One region of the Hymenobacter terrigena genome, then DNA from elsewhere that is predicted to be linked to it. Evidence: riboswitches for the same ligand, from Rfam matches in the RefSeq annotation. Region 1 holds a riboswitch; the other holds the start of a gene.
What was found. A riboswitch is a leader RNA that binds a small molecule or an ion and turns the genes downstream of it on or off. The one in region 1 is predicted to bind cobalamin.

Region 1 (8,766 bases):
CTGCGCTACGATACCCGCCTCGTAACCTGGAATGACTTTTATATCGCCCCCAACGCGGCCACGGGTTTTGCGGACGCGGCCGAGCCCGGCGCGGTAGGAGCGGAGCTGCCGTTTCCGGCATTTCGGCAGCGATACCAGGGCGTGTCGGCTAGTGCGGGGGCGAGCTATGTGGCTACCGAACAGCTCACGCTCCGCGCCAACCTGGCCCGGGGCTACCGCGCCCCGAACATCCCCGAAATCGGCTCCAACGGCCTCGACCCCGGCGCGCACATTGTGTACCTCGGCAACCGCAGTTTCCGGCCCGAGTTCAGCTGGCAGCAGGACGTGGGCATGCTCTGGCACCAAACCACGCTGGATGCCTCGGTAGAGGTGTTCCACAACTACGTGCAGAATTTCATTTACCAGGGTCGTTTGCTGAACGAGGCCGGGCAGCCGGTCGTCATCGTGCCCGGCAACACCACCTACCAGTTCCAGCAGTCGGCCGCCCGGCTCTTCGGCTTGGAGGCCACCCTTAACTGGCGGCCCGCCGCCCTGCCGTGGCTGGCGCTCAACAACAGCGTGGCCTTCGTGAGCGGGCAGAATGCCGATGCCAGTCTGCTGGAGCGCCAGGGCGAAGCCGCGCGCTACCTTCCGCTCATCCCGCCGCTACGGGCCCGCTCCGAAGTGCGCGCTACGCTGCCCAGCGGCCAGGGCCGCCTCACGGGCACCTATTTCCGGGCCACCGTAGATGGCAGCGCCAGTCAAAAGCATTTCTACGCCCTCGACAACACCGAAACTGCCACCGCCGGCTACGCCCTGCTGGGCCTGGGGGCCGGCACCACCCTGGCTACCCCAGGCGGCCGGCCGGTGGTGCAGCTCATCGTGCAGGTTGATAACGTGTTTGATGTCGCCTATCAGGCCCACCTCAACCGGTTGAAATACTTCGAATACTACGCTGCCGCGCCCAACGGCCGCTCGGGCATCTACAACCCCGGCCGGAACGTGGGCGTGAAAGTGGTGGTGCCGTTCTAAATTAACCTTGATGTAAGACGACTGTTCAGATGGAAACAGCGTATGCGGGGCTCTCTTTCTCTTTGTGCTATGCTTCGTTTAGGTACGCTTTGTTTGTTTTTAATGATGCTAATGCACTCGGCCGTCGCACAGCAGGGCGTTGAAAACGACACGTTTCATATTGATAAACATCAATTTAACCTGTTCAATCCTACGCCGCGCAAATACATGCGCCCCATGGTGCCCGACCGGCCCGGCATTACCGAAAGTCCGTATTCGGTCGATGCGGGCCACTTTCAGTACGAAACCGATGCCCTGCGCCTGCTCACGCGCCGCGAGGGCACGGCCTACGGGCACGACTGGTACATCAACCACGCCCTGGCGAAAATTGGCCTCACCGACCGGACGGATTTACAAGTGGGCCTCGATTCCTACACCGATACCCGCAACTACGACGACGCCGACCCCGGCCAGACGGCCGTATTCCGCGGCCTCGGCGACCTGAACCTGCGCCTGAAGCACACGCTGGTGGGCGACGACGACAGCCGCTGGGCCCTGGGCCTGATTGGCTACGTGACCCTGCCCACCGGCGGCCCGCGCGGCGACGGGGCCGTGGAGTACGGGGCCGTGCTGCCCGTGGTGTACCAGCTCACTAAGCCCTGGAGCATTGGCGGGCAGGTGGCTACGCAGGTGTACTGGGACCGCGAAACCCACTCACACTACCTGCAGCTCACGCCCACGTTCACCACTGACTATCAGTTTACCAAGCTCTTTCAGGCCTTTGTGGAGCTGGTGGGCTACCGCGACGTGCGCCAGTCCTCGTGGCTGAGCTCCATCAACACCGGGGCACAGCTCGACGTGAGCGACAACGTACAGCTCGATTTCGGTACCCATCTGCCCATCACCAATTCCGTGGACCGTGAATATTTCATCGGCATGAGCTTCCGGCGCTAAGGCTTGCGCCCTGCTAAGCGTCCTTCCCGTACCTTTGCGCCGTCAAGGTGCCAGACCCCAATCGCGGGGCGCGGCTGAAAAGGGAATTCGGTTCAATGCCGGAGCTGTCCCCGCAACTGTACGCTTCACATCGGGGCGGGCCACGAATGCCACTGTTTGTCGGTTGATTATCAACTGACTGAATGGGAAGGCGGCCCGCTCGGCGGAGCAAGCCAGGAAACCTGCCCGGACATTCACAGGTTCAGCATTCGCGGAGGACGAATGGAGAAAGAGAACAGCTGGCTCGTCTTAGTGGGCCGGATTTTAACTGTTTTTCGGCCTCGGTCTGGCGCTGGTTGGCTTCTAAAAAGGAGACGGCTGCCGGCAGATTTTGAATCGAATTTTCCTGACCGAAAATTTGATTCCAATGCGTTGTTTGCTTGCTGACTGGGGCCTGACGCGCTGTGCGCGCCTGCTGAGCGGCAGCCTGCTCTGCGTTTTGCCCCAGCTGGCCACCGCCCAGGGCCGGCCCGATACGCTCACCGGCCGCGTCCACACGCTGGCCGAGGTGACGGTAGCGGCCGAGCGCACCAGCCGCTACGCCCTGGGCACCACCCGCTACGCCCTCGATTCAGCCGCGCTCAGCCAGTTCCGGGGCGCTACCCTGGCCGAGGCGCTGGCGGCCCGCACGCCCATTTATTTTAAGAACTACGGGCCGGGGCAGCTGGCTTCCGTTAGCATTCGCGGCACCACGGCGCGGCACACGGCCGTGCTCTGGAACGGGTTCAATATCAATTTTTCTTCGCTGGGCGAGGCTGATTTTTCGCTGCTGCCGGTGGGCGGCAATACCCAGGTGCAGGTGCAGGCCGGGCCGGGTAGCGCCCTCTACGGCACCGGGGCCGTGGGCGGAGCCGTGCTGCTGAGCGGCCAGCCGGCCTTCGGGGGCGGGCTGCGGGGCAGCGTGCAGGCCGATGCCGGCAGTTTTGAGCTGGGGGCGGGCACGGCCGAAGCCAGCTACGGCACCGCGCGGGTGGCCGTGCGCACCACCGCGCTCTACCGCACCGCCCAGAACGACTTTCCGCTCCCCGAAAGCTACACCGGCACGCCGGGCCTGCGCCAGCAAAACGCTGCTTTCAACCAGTGGAACGTGACCCAGGATGTGCGTTTGCGGATAGGAGAGGGCGGCCAACTCACGGCCGCCGCCTGGCTCAGCCGGGCCGACCGCCAGATTCAGGCTGTGCTGGGCCTGGCCAACCGCCACGGCCGTGAACTGGACCGGAGCACCCGCCTGCTCACCGAATACCGCCAGCAACTTGGCCGCTACGAAGGCCTGGTGCGCGTGGCCTACGTGCAGGACGGTATCCGCTACGGCGATGACACCCTGGAGCCGCAGGACTCTGACCTGCGCACCACCCAGGCCCAGACCGAGCACACCCTTACCTTCGGCCCCCGCGCCAGCCTGCGCCTGGGCGCCGAGGCCCAGCATTTCGCCGCCACCGTGGAGGGCTATGCCTCGCCCATCACCGAAAACCGCTTTGCCGCCTTTGGCCTGCTGCGCTACGACCCGCGCCCCGAACTGCGCTTCAACCTAAACGTGCGCCAAGCCGCCGTGCCCAACCAACAGCCGCCCCTTGCGCCCGCAGCGGGCCTGGAGTGGGACCTGTACCGGCGGGCCGCCCCGCTGGCTGGCCAGAACCCCGTGCGCCTGCTCACCCTCAAAGCCAGCGCGGCCCGCAGCTACCGCGCCGCCACCCTCAACGAGCGGTACTGGCCCACCGGCAACCCCAATATCCTGCCCGAAACCGGCTGGGGCTACGAAGCCGGCCTGCAGTACGAAGCCGACCTCACCCGCCGCTGGCACTGGCGCACCGAGCTCACGGCCTACCGCCAACTGGTGGATAACTGGGTGCAGTGGGTGCCCACGGCCATTGGCTTTTCGCCGCTCAACCTGCGCCTGGTGCGCACTCAGGGCCTGGAAGTGGCCACCAGCCTGCAGCGCCAGCAGGGCACTTGGCAAACGGCTTTCCGGGCTACGTATGCTTTCACCCAGGCCCGCAAGCAGCAGGGCTACGCCGCCGATGCCGAGCCCATCGGCAACCAGCTGGCTTATGTGCCGCTGCACGCCGCCACTGCCAGCGCCGAGGCCACTTGGCGCGGCCATTGGCTGCTGAACGCCACCGCCAACGCCAGCAGCTACCGCTACACTACGCCCGGTGCTGCCGACTTCCTGCCCGCCTACCTGCTGGTGCAGGCCGGTGCGGGCCGGCACTTCGACCAGGGCCCGGCCCGCTTCACGCTGCTGGTGCAGGGCTACAACCTGACCAACGCCCGCTATCAAACCTACCTCAACCACGCCATGCCGCCCCGCTCCTTCATGCTGAGCCTACGGGTAGCGAAGCGCTAGGATTTTCGTTACATCAACCTCTTTTTTTCTAACCCGTTTTCGATGAAATACCCCACTACTTCTCCGCGCTTGCTGGCTGTTGCGCTGGCCGCCTTTGCCCTCACCACGGCCTGCGACCCGAAGAAAAATGAGACGCCCGCGCCCGCCGTCACCGTCACCAATTCGGTGTATGTGGTGAACGAAGGCAATTCCAACGGCGCGGTGAGCCTGTTCGACAAGGCTACGAAACGTGTGCAACTTGACCGGTTTGCCGATGCCAACAGCGGCCGCCAGCTGGGAGCCATTCTGCAGTCGATGACCGTGGTGGGCGATAATGCCTACCTGATTGGCAACGGCACCGATGCCATTCAGGTGGTGAAGCTGGCCGATTTTAAAGCCCTGAGCACCATCACTGGACTTTCGCAGCCGCGCTACCTGGTGGCCGCTTCTGCTGACAAGGCTTACCTGACGGAGTGGCTGGGCCGCTACCCCAACTACACCGGCCGCGTATCGGTGATTGATTTGAAGACCAACGCCGTAACCAAGCAGATAGCCGTGGGCAACGCCCCCGACGAGATGCTGCTCGCGGATGGCAAGCTGTACGTAACCGCCACCTACGGCAACGCCCTCACGGTCATCAACACCAGCACCGATGCCGTGGAAAGCACCATTGCCATGCCCGACGGCCCCAAAAACATTCTGCGCGACGGCAGCGGCAACATCTGGGTGCTGTGCAGCAAGTACAACTCCGGCACCGCGCCGGCCACCGACTACCTCGTGCGCTTTGCGCCGGGCAGCACCGCAGCCGCCCAGCAAACGCGCATTGCCTTCCCCAATTCCTACACCAACGGCAACCTGCGTACCAACGCCGACGGCTCCAAAATCTACGTTTCGCTGGGCTCGGGCACTTACGTGCTGGACAAAGCCGCCACTGCGCTGCCGGCCACGCCGCTCATTCGCCGCAATTTCTACGGCCTGGGCATCGACCCGCAGGACAACACCATTTACGGCGGCACGGGCTTCACAGGCAGCGACAAAGTCATTCGATACACGGTGGCCGGCGTACCCATCGACAGCTTCAGCGTGGTGACCGGCCCCAACGGGTTTGTGTTCCGCTAAGCCACGGTTTTCATCCTCCTTCTCCTTCTGCAAAATCGGAAAAGGCCCGCCCCGGAAGGAGCGGGCCTTTTTGTGGGCCTTGTGGTAAAACCGAAAAGCCGAAACCTAGTCGGCGATGCCGTCGTGGTTGCGGTCTTTGGCTTCGCCGGCGGCTTTGTAGAGGTCTTTGCCGGTCACGCGGTGCGTGGTGTCGCGGGAGAGGCCGGCCGTGGCCGAGTCGCCGTTGGCTACGCCGTCGGTGCCGGCAGCGGGGCCTTTTTTGGTGTAGCCGCGCTCCACGTTGGTGTCGCCTTCTTTGGTGCCCGAGCTGCAGGCGCTAAAGGTGGCGGTGAGGGCGCAGGCCACGGCGAGGGGGCGGAGGAAGTTTTTCAGAGACATGAAAGAGCGAAGGTGAGGAGTAAATAACAAGCGATGCCGCAAGGTAGAAAAATAACCGACCCGCGCGCAACCCGAACCACTGGGCGCGGGTACGGTTGTACCGGCGCGGGCCGGGCCAAGGTTGCCCAAAGCCGCGCGTTCCCGCTTCAATTTTCTTTATTCGCCTGATGTCCAATTCGCTTTCTGCTTCGTTGCCCGCGCCCGGGCCAACCTACACTTACCCGGAGTTCCGGGCGCTGATGGGCACGCTGGCCACCGCCGGCCGCACCACTGGCCCCGAGCAGTTGCCGGGCCTCATCCGCTACACCGCCCAGAACCAGCAGCACCTCGACACCGCCTACGCCCGGCCCTTGCTGCCGGCGCTGGTCGAAAAGCTCCGGCAGCTGCCCCGCCCCGAGCACTGGCTGGTGCTGGGCGAAACCTGGTGCGGCGACACCGCCCACTCCCTGCCCATCCTGGCCCACCTGGCCGAAGAAAGCCAGGGCCTCATCGCCTTGCACGTAGCCCTCCGCTCTGAGCATCCCGAGCTCATGGCCACCCACCAGACCGACGGCAAAAACAGCATCCCCAAGCTCATTCGCTACGACGCGGCCACCGGCGCCGAGCTGGGCACCTGGGGCCCACGTCCGGCCGAGGCCCAGCTGCTGAGCCACCAGCTGCACGCCGATAAAACTTTGCATACCAACCAGGTAGTAAAAGGCATGAATATGTGGTACGAGGCTGATAATGGCCAGTCCATGCAGCACGAGCTGCTGGCGCTATTGAGCTAAGATTGGGGTTGAATCAAAATTTCCCCTATTTTCACCTTCCTAATTCCCGATTATATGCCCTTACCGCTGCGCCATCGCCTTCAGAAACACGTTGCCGCCTGGCCCTGGCGGCGGATGGGCGTGCTGGCCGGCGTCAGCCTGTTGCTGGCACTAATGCTGGTGGGGTATTTGTTTGGCATAAGTGACCATTTCTTTGGTCGACTTTTTTTTGCGTTTCTCGTATTGGTCTGGCTGCTGGCCGTTACGTTCCTCGCCGTGGTGCCCTTCGTCACCTGGGCCACCGCGCATTGGTTCGGAAGCGGGTGGGCCGAAGTCTCGACGCCGGCCCCGCGCCCGCGCCGGGCGGCCCCCGGCGCATCAGCAGCGCGTTCTATTTCTCCACCGGCTGCCTCACGGCGGCCCCAAACACGTTAAAGCCCTTGAAAACTAACCTACTGCACATCAAAAATATGGTGTGCCCCCGGTGCGTAGAAGCCGTGCACAACCTGTTGGAGCGCGCTGGTTACAGCCCCAAAGCCGTAACGCTGGGCGTGGCCGAGCTCGACGAGAACACCCCCGCCGACCCCGAAGACCTGGCCCCGCTGCTGCAAGCCGCCGGCTTCGAGCTGCTGCGCGGCCGGGCCGAGCAGCTCACCGAACAAATCAAAGGCACCCTGGCCGAGTACCTGGAGCACCTGCGCACGGCGCGCTCGCCGCTCACCACTTCGGCTTTTCTCACCGACCGGTTTGCGGCCACCTACTCGCACCTGAGCAAGGTGTTTTCGCGCACCGCCCACCTCACCATCGAGAAATACCTCATCCGCCTCAAAATCGAGCGCGTGAAGGAGATGCTCAGCTACGGCGAGCTGACCCTCAACCAGATTGCCGACCAGATGCGCTACAGCTCGGGCCAGCACCTGAGCAACCAGTTCCGCCAAGTGACGGGCTATTCAGTGAGCGAGTTCCGCCGCCTGATGCTGCCCGAGCGCATGTCGCTTGATGCGCTGGCGTAGAGCACCACCCTTCGGCAATAAAAAAGGCGGCTTCCCAATCTGGAGCCGCCTTTTTTATTTAGGTTTGCCGCGTCACTACCCACTTCTCCTGATGTTGCTCGCTATTCTGCTGCCCGGCTTGTCCATGATGGTCAACGGCCATCTGCTGAAAGGTATCCTGTGTTTTGTGCTTCAGATAACGCTGATTGGCTGGATTCCGGCGGCTATTTGGGGCGTGGCATCGCGCAGCCAGGACCTGGCCGAAAAGCGCCACCGCGAAACGCTGGAAGTACTGCGGGGCAGACGCTAATGGGGGGGTGCTCCGGGCCGCCGGCCAGCGTAGAAGCGGGCGGCGCGCAGGGCAATGGGCAGCCCGATGCACAGCATGAGAATCACCAGCCCAATGGCCGCCGGCTCGGGTTTGAGGGGTGGTACCGCCACCCGCGAGCTGGGCAGCACCACCAGGTTCATTATCAGCCAAACCACCAGCCCGTAGCCAAGGCCGGCCAGCACCGGATACCGTAGCAGCACCGGCAGCCGCGGGCTCAGCCAATATAAAAACACGGCAAACGCCACCGCAATGCAGTAGTGGGCCACCAGGCCCAGCACGGCCATGCCCGGGCCGCCCGCAAACGCGGCCCGCCCAACCAGCCCGCTGGCCACAAAATACAGCACGCCGACCGGGGACTTGTGCGTCGTCAGCACGTATTGGGTGCATGCCGCGGTGATGTCGAGCGTGCCCGCCAGCAAGCCGGTTACGAGCGCCGCGCTGAGCCAGCCGGCAGGACGCTCGGCGGCGATGGGTGAGGGAGAAGTTTCCATGCAGTAAAATAGGGATTTTGTCTGAAAGTCATGAGCCACTCGGCACACCGGCTGTCAGGCCCGACCTTTGCCGGAAATGAACCCCGGCCGGCTGCGCCGGGTTAGTCTCCACTGTGTCGAACCACTCGCCCCGCATCCTGCTCCTGACGCCGCCGCTCACGCAGCTCAACACCCCGTACCCGGCCACGGCCTACATCAAGGGTTTTCTGGGCGGGCGCGGCTACGATGTGACCCAGGCTGATATGGGTTTGCAGCTGGTGCTGCGGCTGTTTTCAGCGGCCGGACTACAGCGGGTTTTTCAGGAAATTGAAGCCGGGAATTTTGACCTGAGTGACAACGCCAGGCGCATGCTGCGGCTCCAGAACCGCTACCTGGCCACCATCGGCCCGGTCATTCGGTT
Region 2 (8,766 bases), on a different contig from region 1:
ACCGCACCCAATCAATAATACTCATAGCAAGGCCGGCGGAACTGGCACTGATGCCCAGTGCCGCAATTGGCTTACGAAGTCCTTCACCTGAATTTATGTGCGAGGCATTGGTGCCGAGTAAGAAAACAAAGAGCGCCGTGCTGAACTGCTCGGTTTTCCGGCAGTGGTGAAACAGGTGCCGGAGTACGGCTACGCTATCGGCACGGGAGGCCGTCGTCAGGTGCTGGTCGGGGCTGCTTTGCGCAAAAACCGGACTAAAGCCAAAGAGCAGCACCAAGCCAGCTAGCAGAAGTGTTTTCATGCGGGATGAGGGTTGAGCGTAGTTGATTATAAAGGTGTTGAACGACAAACCAAGATGCAATCTCCAAAGTGAATCTCTTGTGAAATTCAAGTGCTTGGTGCCGGCTGCTCCCTTCGGGGCGGGGCTGGCACGGCCCGAAGGGAGCCCTAACGGTATCGCCGACACCCCGCAGCCCTGCCCGGAACAGACGAAAGTATTGAAGTTGCATTTACTCCGGTGGGATGGCTATTGGATGCGTGAGGCATAATTATGGTAATCAGGGAGTTTTGCTTTGTCGTTAGGGCGTAATGAAGGTGGAAACGTTTGTTGACGGAGAAGTACTGCTTTTGCAAACCGGGCAACTTCGCGGCGCTGGCCGGCGTTGGCAAAGCTTGTAATTTGCCGAAACCGGAACCCCGGTGCCGGCTGATTGCCGACTAGTTTTTGGATTATGGACATGATTTCGCTGCCGCCGGCCGCCGGCTATATTTCTCGCAAAACCCACCGCCTGGCCGTGGGGGCGCTGTTTTTTCTGTTGGGTTTGTGCTTTGCCAGCTGGGCCTCGCGCATTCCGAGCGTGCAGCAAAAGATGGGCATTTCGGAAGCCGCGCTGGGCGGCGTGCTGCTGACCATTCCGCTGGGGCAATTGCTGTCGCTGCCATTGGCAGGGTGGCTGGTGGCCAAGTATGGCAGCCGCCGGGTGGTGCTGTGGGCGGTGGCGCTCTACGCCACCGCCCTGCTGGGGCTGGGCTGGGCCAGCAGCCTCTGGCAGCTGCTCCCGTGTCTGATTATATTCGGCGTGGGCGGCAACCTCACCAATATTTCGGTGAACACCCAGGCTGTGGGCGTGGAGCGGCTGTATCAGCACAAGCCCATTATGGCTTCGTTTCACGGGTTGTGGAGCCTGGCGGGGTTTGTGGCGGCGGCCGTGGGCTCGTTCATGATTGGACACGCGGTGCCGCCGGGCATCCATTTCATTTTCATTTCCCTGTTTATCCTGACCGGGTTGGCCGTGAGCGCGGGCTCCACCGTGCGCGAAGATTCGGGCGTCGACCCCGACCAGCCCATCTTCGTGAAGCCCGACAAGGAATTGCTGGGGCTGGGGGCCATTGCCTTTTGTGCGCTCATCTGCGAGGGGGCCATGTTCGACTGGAGCGGGGTGTATTTCAGGAAAGTCATTCAGGCCGATAAGGACTGGGTGGGGGCGGGCTACACGGCTTTTATGAGTACGATGGCGGCCGGGCGTTTCGGGGCCGACTGGCTGGCGCACCGCCTCGGTTCGAAACGCGTGATTCAGCTTAGCGGCCTGCTCACCGCTACTGGCCTGAGCATTGCCGTGGCCTGGCCCATGCTGCCCACGGCAATGCTGGGGTTTCTGCTGGTGGGGTTTGGCACGTCGGCGGTGGTGCCGCTGGTGTACTCAGCGGCGGGGAAATCCACGCATATGTCGGCCGGGATGGCGCTGGCGGCGGTGTCCACCATTGGCTTCTTCGGGTTTCTGCTGGGGCCGCCGATTATTGGCTTCATCGCCGGGGCCACGAGTTTGCGGGTGTCGTTTGCGCTGATTGCCGTTATGGGGTTGTGCGTGTCGGCGGTGGCAAGCCGGGTGCGGGTGTAAGTTTTAGGGGAGTGGTAAGCTAGGAGTAAGCAGAGGAAAACAGAACGTCATGCAGAGCGCAGCGAAGCATCTTTACTGCAGCAGTAATCCTAACATTTGGGTTAGTTATTCGGTAAAGATGCTTCGCTGCGCTCTGCATGACGTGCCATGTAAAAACCGCTCAACCCAAAAACCACCAAATGGAAAACCCCACCGCCACCAAATACACCTGGGATGCCATGCCCGTCGAACAGGTGACCGACCAGCTCTCGCGTCGCCTCATCACCGGCGACAAGATGATGCTGGCCCACGTCTACCTCAAAAAAGGCTGCATCGTGCCCCTGCACCAGCACCACAACGAGCAGATTACCTACATTCTGGAAGGTGCGCTGCGCTTCTGGATTGGCTCCGAAGACGCCGAGCCCATCGTGGTGGGTGTGGGCGAGGTGCTGCACATTCCGTCCAACGTCTGGCATAAGGCCGAGGCCATTGAGGACACGCTTGACGTGGACATTTTCAGCCCGCCCCGCCAGGACTGGTTGGATAAATCGGATGACTACCTGCGCCTGAAATAGCCTGATTATGGACCTCGGACTGAAAGGAAAAGTGGCGCTGGTGGCCGCCGCCAGCCAGGGCCTGGGCCGCGCCGTGGCCGAAGAGCTGGCCGCCGAAGGCGCGTCGCTCATCCTCTGCGCCCGCCACGACGCGGCCCTGCAGGAAACGTGCGCCGCCATCGAAAGAACCTACGGCACGCCCGTGCTGGGCTTGGCCACCGACGTGGCCGACCCCGCCGCCGTGGCCCGCCTCGTAGAAGCCGGCCAGGCCCGCTTCGGCCGCATCGACATTCTGGTGACCAATGCCGGCGGCCCGCCCGCCGGCACCTTCGATACTTTGAGCACCGACCAGTGGCAGGCCGCCACCAGCCTGCTGCTCACCAGCGTGGTGGAGCTGACCCGCGCCGTGCTGCCCGGCATGAAAGCGCAGGGCTGGGGCCGCATCCTCAACATCACGTCCATTTCGGTGAAACAGCCGGTGGCCAACCTGATGCTCTCCAACAGCCTGCGGGCGGCCGTGACGGGCATGGCCCGCACCCTGGCCACCGAAGTAGCCGCCCAGGGCATCACCGTCAACAACATTCTGCCCGGCTACACCCGCACCGAGCGCGTGGTGGGCCTGGCCGATGCTACCGCTGCCCGCGAAGGCATCTCGTCGGCCGAAGCCACGGCGCGCTGGGAGGCTGAAATCCCCATGCGCCGGCTGGGCGAGCCGCGCGAGTTTGCAGCGCTGGCGGCGTTTCTGTGCTCGGAGCGGGCCAGCTACATCACGGGCACTTCGATACCGGTGGATGGCGGCTGGATTCGCTCCCTGCTGTAGCGTGGACGCTGTGAGTCCGCGCCCTCCAAGTCCAAGCAAACAGCCTGCGGTTCTTTTCCTATAAGCGCGGACTTGCAGAGTCCACGCTACAAGTCACTATGGCCTCTTGCCTGAAGCCTCAATCCTTCCTGTTTTGACCGAGCTCCTCACCCACCGCCAGAAGATGCTCACCTTCGCCGGCATCCTGCTGGCCATGTTTCTGGGCTCGCTCGACCAGACCATTGTGAGCACGGCCCTGCCGCGCATCGTGGCCGATTTGCACGGGCTCGACCGGTTTACGTGGGTGGCCACGGCCTACCTGGTGGCCAGTACGGCGCTGGTGCCTATTTATGGTAAGCTGGCCGATATGTACTCGCGGCGCATCATTGAGATTGTGGCCGTGAGCGTGTTTTTGGTCGGCTCGGGCTTGTGCGGGCTGGCGGGCGAGTTCGGGACGCTGCCCGTGCTGGGCGACGGCATGACGCAGCTGGTGGCGTTTCGGGCCATTCAGGGATTTGGCGGCGCGGGGCTGTTTGCGATGGCCTTCATCATCATTGCCGACTTGTTTGCGCCGGCCGAGCGGGGGCGCTACCAGGGCTTTACGGGGGCGGTGTTCGGCACGTCGTCGGTGCTGGGGCCGCTGCTGGGCGGGTTTCTCACGGATAAGGGCACCGACCTCATTCCCGGCGTGGCGGGCTGGCGGCTGGTGTTCTACGTGAACCTGCCGCTGGGTGCGCTGGCCCTCTGGTTCATCATCACCCAAATGCCGCCGCTGCGCCCGCGCACCGCACCCAAGCCGTTCGATTTTGTCTCGGCCGCGCTGCTGATGGCCGGGCTGGGGCCGCTGGTGGTGGCCCTGCAGCTCAATCGGGCGCTCTACCCGTGGTCGGGCGCGCTCACGCTGGGGCTGCTGGCCGGGGCGGCGGTGGCCCTGGCGCTGTTTGTGGTGCGCAGCCTGCGGCACGAGAATCCCATTCTCAACTTTGGCCTGTTCAAAAATCCGGTGTTCCGCACGGCCAATGCGGCGCTGTTCTGCATGGGCGGGGCTTTTCTGGGCGTCATCATTTTCGAGCCGCTCTTTATGGTGAACGTGCTGGGCGAGTCGGCCACGCGGGCCGGGGCCAGCCTCATGCCGCTGTCGCTGGGCGTGGTTACGGGCTCAATGCTGGCTGGCCAGATGGTGTCGCGCTTCGGCCACTACAAGCGCTGGATGCTGGGCGGCCTCTCCTTGCTGCTCGTGGGCCTCACGCTGCTGGCCACCATGCCGCCCACGGTGCAGTATTATCAGGTGCTCATTTACCTGGCGGTGTGCGGCCTGGGCCTTGGGCCCACCATGCCGCTCTACACCCTGGCCGTGCAAAATGCTACCGAACCCTCGCTGATGGGCCAGGCTACTTCGGCCAGCCAGTTTTTCCGGCAGATTGGTGGTGCGCTGGCCGCTTCGGCCCTGGGTGCCGTACTCACCTTTACGTTGGCTCACAGCTTGCCCGCCGCCGCGCAAACTACCACTACGGCCCACCCAGCCGTGGCAGCGGAAGGACCGGCCGTGCCCGCCACCACTGCCGGCGCGGCCGACCCAGCGGTGCGGGCCGCCTTCGCCACGGCCATCCGACGGGTGTATATGGTGGATATTCTGCTCGTCGTGGGCGGCTTTCTGCTCACGCTGCTGGTGCCGGAGCTGCCGCTGCGCAAGGCCAATGAAAAGGTGCCGGTGATGGCAGAGTAGGGGCGGGGTCGTACCTTCGCCGCGTTGGTTCTCGGTTTGATTTCCTTCAATCAGCGGACGGTTTTTAGTCCTGGTTTCGGCCAGGGTAAAGATTAAAAGGGAATCGGGTGCAACTCCCGAACAGACGCGCTACTGTGAGTTTCCCGGCCCCGATGGGCCGGAGCCGGTGGCCCCATTGCAAGCCCATTGGTCCGCGGAAAGCGGGCTGAGAAGGGCGGGGCCGGCCCGAAACAAGTCAGGAGACCTGCCGGCCGCCGAGTGATGCTGCCCCCGCGCTTTGGGGCTGGCATCGGCGGTGCCGTGCCGCTGCGCCTGGGGCGCGGCCGGGGCGTGGTGTGGCCGGTGGCTGGCTTTTCTAAAACGGGGCTTGAATGCAAACGGAGGCCGTTTATCACCTCTTATCCCCCTGCCCATGCTTCTTGCCGACCGCATTGCCCGCGCCGAAACGCGCATTTTCAAAGCCGTATTTCCCAACACCACCAACCACTACGATACCCTGTTCGGGGGCACCACGCTGCTGCTCATGGACGAGGTGGCCTTCATCGCCGCCACCCGCTTCTCGCGCCTGAAAATGGTGACGGTGTCCTCCGAGCGGGTCGATTTCACGCACCCCATTCCCGGCGGCTCGCTGGTGGAGCTGGTGGCCAACATCGAGCACGTGGGCCGCACCAGCCTCAAAGTGCGCGTGGAGCTATTCGTGGAGCAGATGTACTCGGAAGACCGTCACAAGGCCGTCACCGGCCTCTTCACCTTCGTGGCCGTTGATGAGCACAAACGGCCCGTCCGCATTCTGGCCGAAGAACCACCGTTGCCAACGATGGTAACGCCACCTTTGACCTCGTAGCAGGCCCTGCCAACGTTGGTAAGGCAGGGGCGGGGGCAGTCGGTGGCTTAGTGCTTTCCCAACCCTACCCAGCCGCGCTGCATGGCGTAGTAGATGGCCGTGCCCACAACCAAACCCACCAGGTAGCCATACGGCAGCCCGGCGCAGAGCAGGCCCACCAGCAACGACACCAGCAAGTCGGCCCGGCTGCCGCTCACATCGCGCAGCAGCGTGGCCAACGACAGCGCCTCAAACAGCAGCAGAACGCCCAGCACCGGCAGAGGGAAAATCTGCACCACCTCGGCAAAGCCCTGGCTGAAAAACAACCCCATCACCAGAAAAATACTGCCGTAAATGACCACCGAACCGCCCGTGCGCGCCCCAAACGCATAGTGCCCCACCATCCCGCCCGAGCCGTGACACACCGGAAACCCCCCGAAAAATGGGTTCACCAAATTCATCAAAGCATAAGTGAAGCTGATTTTTTTGATGGTGAGCGGCTCGCGCTCGGGGAATAAATCGTGCGCCACCTGCTTGGTTGCCAGGATGGAATTGCCGAGCGAAAGCGGAATCTGGGGCAGCGCCAGCAGCACCGCGCCGGTCAGGATATCGGCCGACTGCGGCAGGTACCAGGCGGGCAGGTGCAGGCCCACGGCCCGCTGCGCCGTGGCCAAATCGAGCTTGAACACCAGCGCATACGCCACGCCCAGGGCAATGACGATGAGCGCTGCCGGCCAGCGCCGGTTGCCAAACAGCACCACCGTCACGGCAAAGGCCGCCGCCGCCAGCGCGTAGCCCGCCGCGCCATCGGCCCCCACGTACTTGGTGAGGGCCAGCGTGGCCAGCTGCAAGGCCAGCCCAAACTGAATGCCGCGCACCACGGCCTTGGGCACCAGCCGCGCCAGCCCATCAATCAGCCCGGTTATCGACAGGAAAAACATGCTGATGCCAATGGCCAGCCCCCCGCCAAAAATGACGCGCCCCGGGATTTTTTGGGCGATGACCAGCGCCGCGAAGGCCTTGAGCGGCTGCACCGGCATGGGCATGCGGTACCACAGCCCAGTAAATACCTGCATCAGCCCGAACAGAATGAGCACGCTCGCGCTGTCGATGCCCGACGCGGCAATGACCCCGATGAGCAGCGGCAGGTCGGTGCCGAGGTCGCCGAACGCGCCGGCCAGCTCGTTGCGGTCGAAGCGGATGGGCGGGCGCGTGGGGGTGAGCGGTGAAAGTGTGGGCTGCATAAGGGCAAAGGTCGGGAGGTAGCGTGGACTCTGCGAGTCCGCGCCGGTGCGCACCGTTCAACGGCATCAGGCAAGCGCGGACTCGCAGAGTCTACGCTACAGGCTACTCGGCGGCCTTTTCGGCTACTTCGCCCAAGTACTCACCGCTAGTCAAATCCCGCCGGAACCGCAGCGGCCGCAGCCGTTTGCCCAGCGCTTCCACGGCCATTTCGTGGTCGAGGGCGTCTTCGGTATGGGCCAGGAAAATAGTGGCTACGCCGTTGCCGATGAAGTTGGTGATGGAGCGGGCTTCCGACATAAACCTGTCCACGCCCAGCAGCAGGGCCAGGCCCTCCACCGGAATCACCTTCATGGCCGTGAGCGTGCTGGCCAGCACCACAAAGCCGCTGCCCGCTACGCCCGCCGCGCCCTTGCTGGTCACCATAAGAATGCCCATCATCGTCAGAATCTGCGCGCCCGAAAGCTCGATGTGAAATACCTGGGCCAGAAACAGGGTCGAAAGTGACAGGTAAATCGTGGTGCCGTCGAGGTTGAAGGAATAGCCCGTGGGCACCACCAGCCCCACCACCGGCTGCGCACAGCCCATGCCCTCCAGCTTTTCCATGAGGCCCGGCAGGCCGGCTTCGGAAGAAGAAGTGCCGAGCACAATCAGCAATTCGGCCTTGATGTATTTCAGAAACGACCACATCCCGATATGGCAGTAGCGCAGAATGGCCCCGAGCACCAGAAAAACGAACAAGCCCATGGTCAGATAAACCGTCACCATGAGCTTGCCCAGCGGCAGCAGCGTGGCAATGCCGTACTTCCCAATTGTGAAAGCCATGCCGCCAAATGCCCCAATTGGGGCCAGCATCATCACCAGGTGCAGCCCCCGGAAAACGTATTTCGAGCATTCCTTCAGGAAGTGAATGATGGGCCGGCGGCCGCCGTATTTGCTCAGCACAATGCCCAGGATGATGGCCACGATGAGCACCTGCAAGGTCAGGTTATCGGCCAGAAAATGGCCCCACGAGAACTCCGAGGCGCGTTTCGTGAACTCGCCCACTTTCCCGGTATCGAGCTTGCCGGTGCTCACGCCCGCACCCGGCCGCACCAGCGCCGCCACGCCCACCCCAATGAGCAGCGCCAGTGTGGTGACGATTTCAAAGTACAGCAGCGCCTTGCCCCCAATACGCCCCACCTTCTTCAAATCCCCCATCGTGCTGATGCCGAGCGTGATGGTCAGGAAGATAATCGGGTTGATGAACAGCTTCACCACGTCGATGAAGCGCTTGCCCAGCGGCTCCATTTGCACGGCCAGGGCCGGCCGGAAGTGGCCCAGCAGCGCCCCGGCCACAATGGCCAGCAGCACCCAAAAGGTAAGGTTGCGGGTGAGGCGTTTAAGTTTCATAGGCAGGGCAGGATAGACGGACAGTTGAAAGAGCATCGCAAGAACGTCATGCCGAAAAGAATGGCGGGCTGAAAGGCCGTCATGCAGAGCGAAGCATCTTGCCCGTCACCACTAATCCTTTTCGTTTAAGGATTGGTTTACTAACTGCGGGCAAGATGCTTCGCTACGCTCTGCATGACGTTTCAGAATTGACTCACCCATGGACCCCGCCATTCTCCTCCCCGCCGCCAGCTACGAATTTGCCACCATCCAGAAGGTGAGCGGCAGTGGCCCGGCCGTGCCCGCCTCCGACCAGCTCGCCGCCGAAGAGCCGCTCGAAATCCGCCTGGGCTACGAAACCGACGGCCAACGCC

Region 2: another riboswitch for cobalamin. It lies ahead of ACYU7Q_RS11540 (acyl-CoA thioesterase); the one in region 1 lies ahead of ACYU7Q_RS20725 (TonB-dependent receptor plug domain-containing protein).

What each region holds. Positions count from the first base shown of each region.
Region 1 covers NZ_BAAHBU010000005.1:370,635-379,400, forward strand. Annotated here, with positions in the region: gene ACYU7Q_RS20715 (TonB-dependent receptor) at 1-1,011, shown strand, start outside; gene ACYU7Q_RS20720 (transporter) at 1,114-1,944, shown strand; cobalamin riboswitch at 1,973-2,187, shown strand; gene ACYU7Q_RS20725 (TonB-dependent receptor plug domain-containing protein) at 2,351-4,327, shown strand; gene ACYU7Q_RS20730 (DUF5074 domain-containing protein) at 4,370-5,425, shown strand; gene ACYU7Q_RS20735 (hypothetical protein) at 5,531-5,803, opposite strand; gene ACYU7Q_RS20740 (thioredoxin family protein) at 5,971-6,573, shown strand; gene ACYU7Q_RS20745 (hypothetical protein) at 6,628-6,987, shown strand; gene ACYU7Q_RS20750 (helix-turn-helix domain-containing protein) at 6,993-7,565, shown strand; gene ACYU7Q_RS20755 (hypothetical protein) at 7,657-7,854, shown strand; gene ACYU7Q_RS20760 (DUF1440 domain-containing protein) at 7,851-8,366, opposite strand; gene ACYU7Q_RS20765 (B12-binding domain-containing radical SAM protein) at 8,480-8,766, shown strand, end outside.
Region 2 covers NZ_BAAHBU010000002.1:1,116,974-1,125,739, reverse strand. Annotated here, with positions in the region: gene ACYU7Q_RS11565 (hypothetical protein) at 1-349, opposite strand, end outside; gene ACYU7Q_RS11560 (MFS transporter) at 732-1,898, shown strand; gene ACYU7Q_RS11555 (cupin domain-containing protein) at 2,078-2,452, shown strand; gene ACYU7Q_RS11550 (SDR family oxidoreductase) at 2,460-3,251, shown strand; gene ACYU7Q_RS11545 (MDR family MFS transporter) at 3,385-4,956, shown strand; cobalamin riboswitch at 4,998-5,222, shown strand; gene ACYU7Q_RS11540 (acyl-CoA thioesterase) at 5,369-5,800, shown strand; gene ACYU7Q_RS11535 (putative sulfate/molybdate transporter) at 5,848-7,023, opposite strand; gene ACYU7Q_RS11530 (cation:dicarboxylate symporter family transporter) at 7,127-8,413, opposite strand; gene fdhD (formate dehydrogenase accessory sulfurtransferase FdhD) at 8,613-8,766, shown strand, end outside.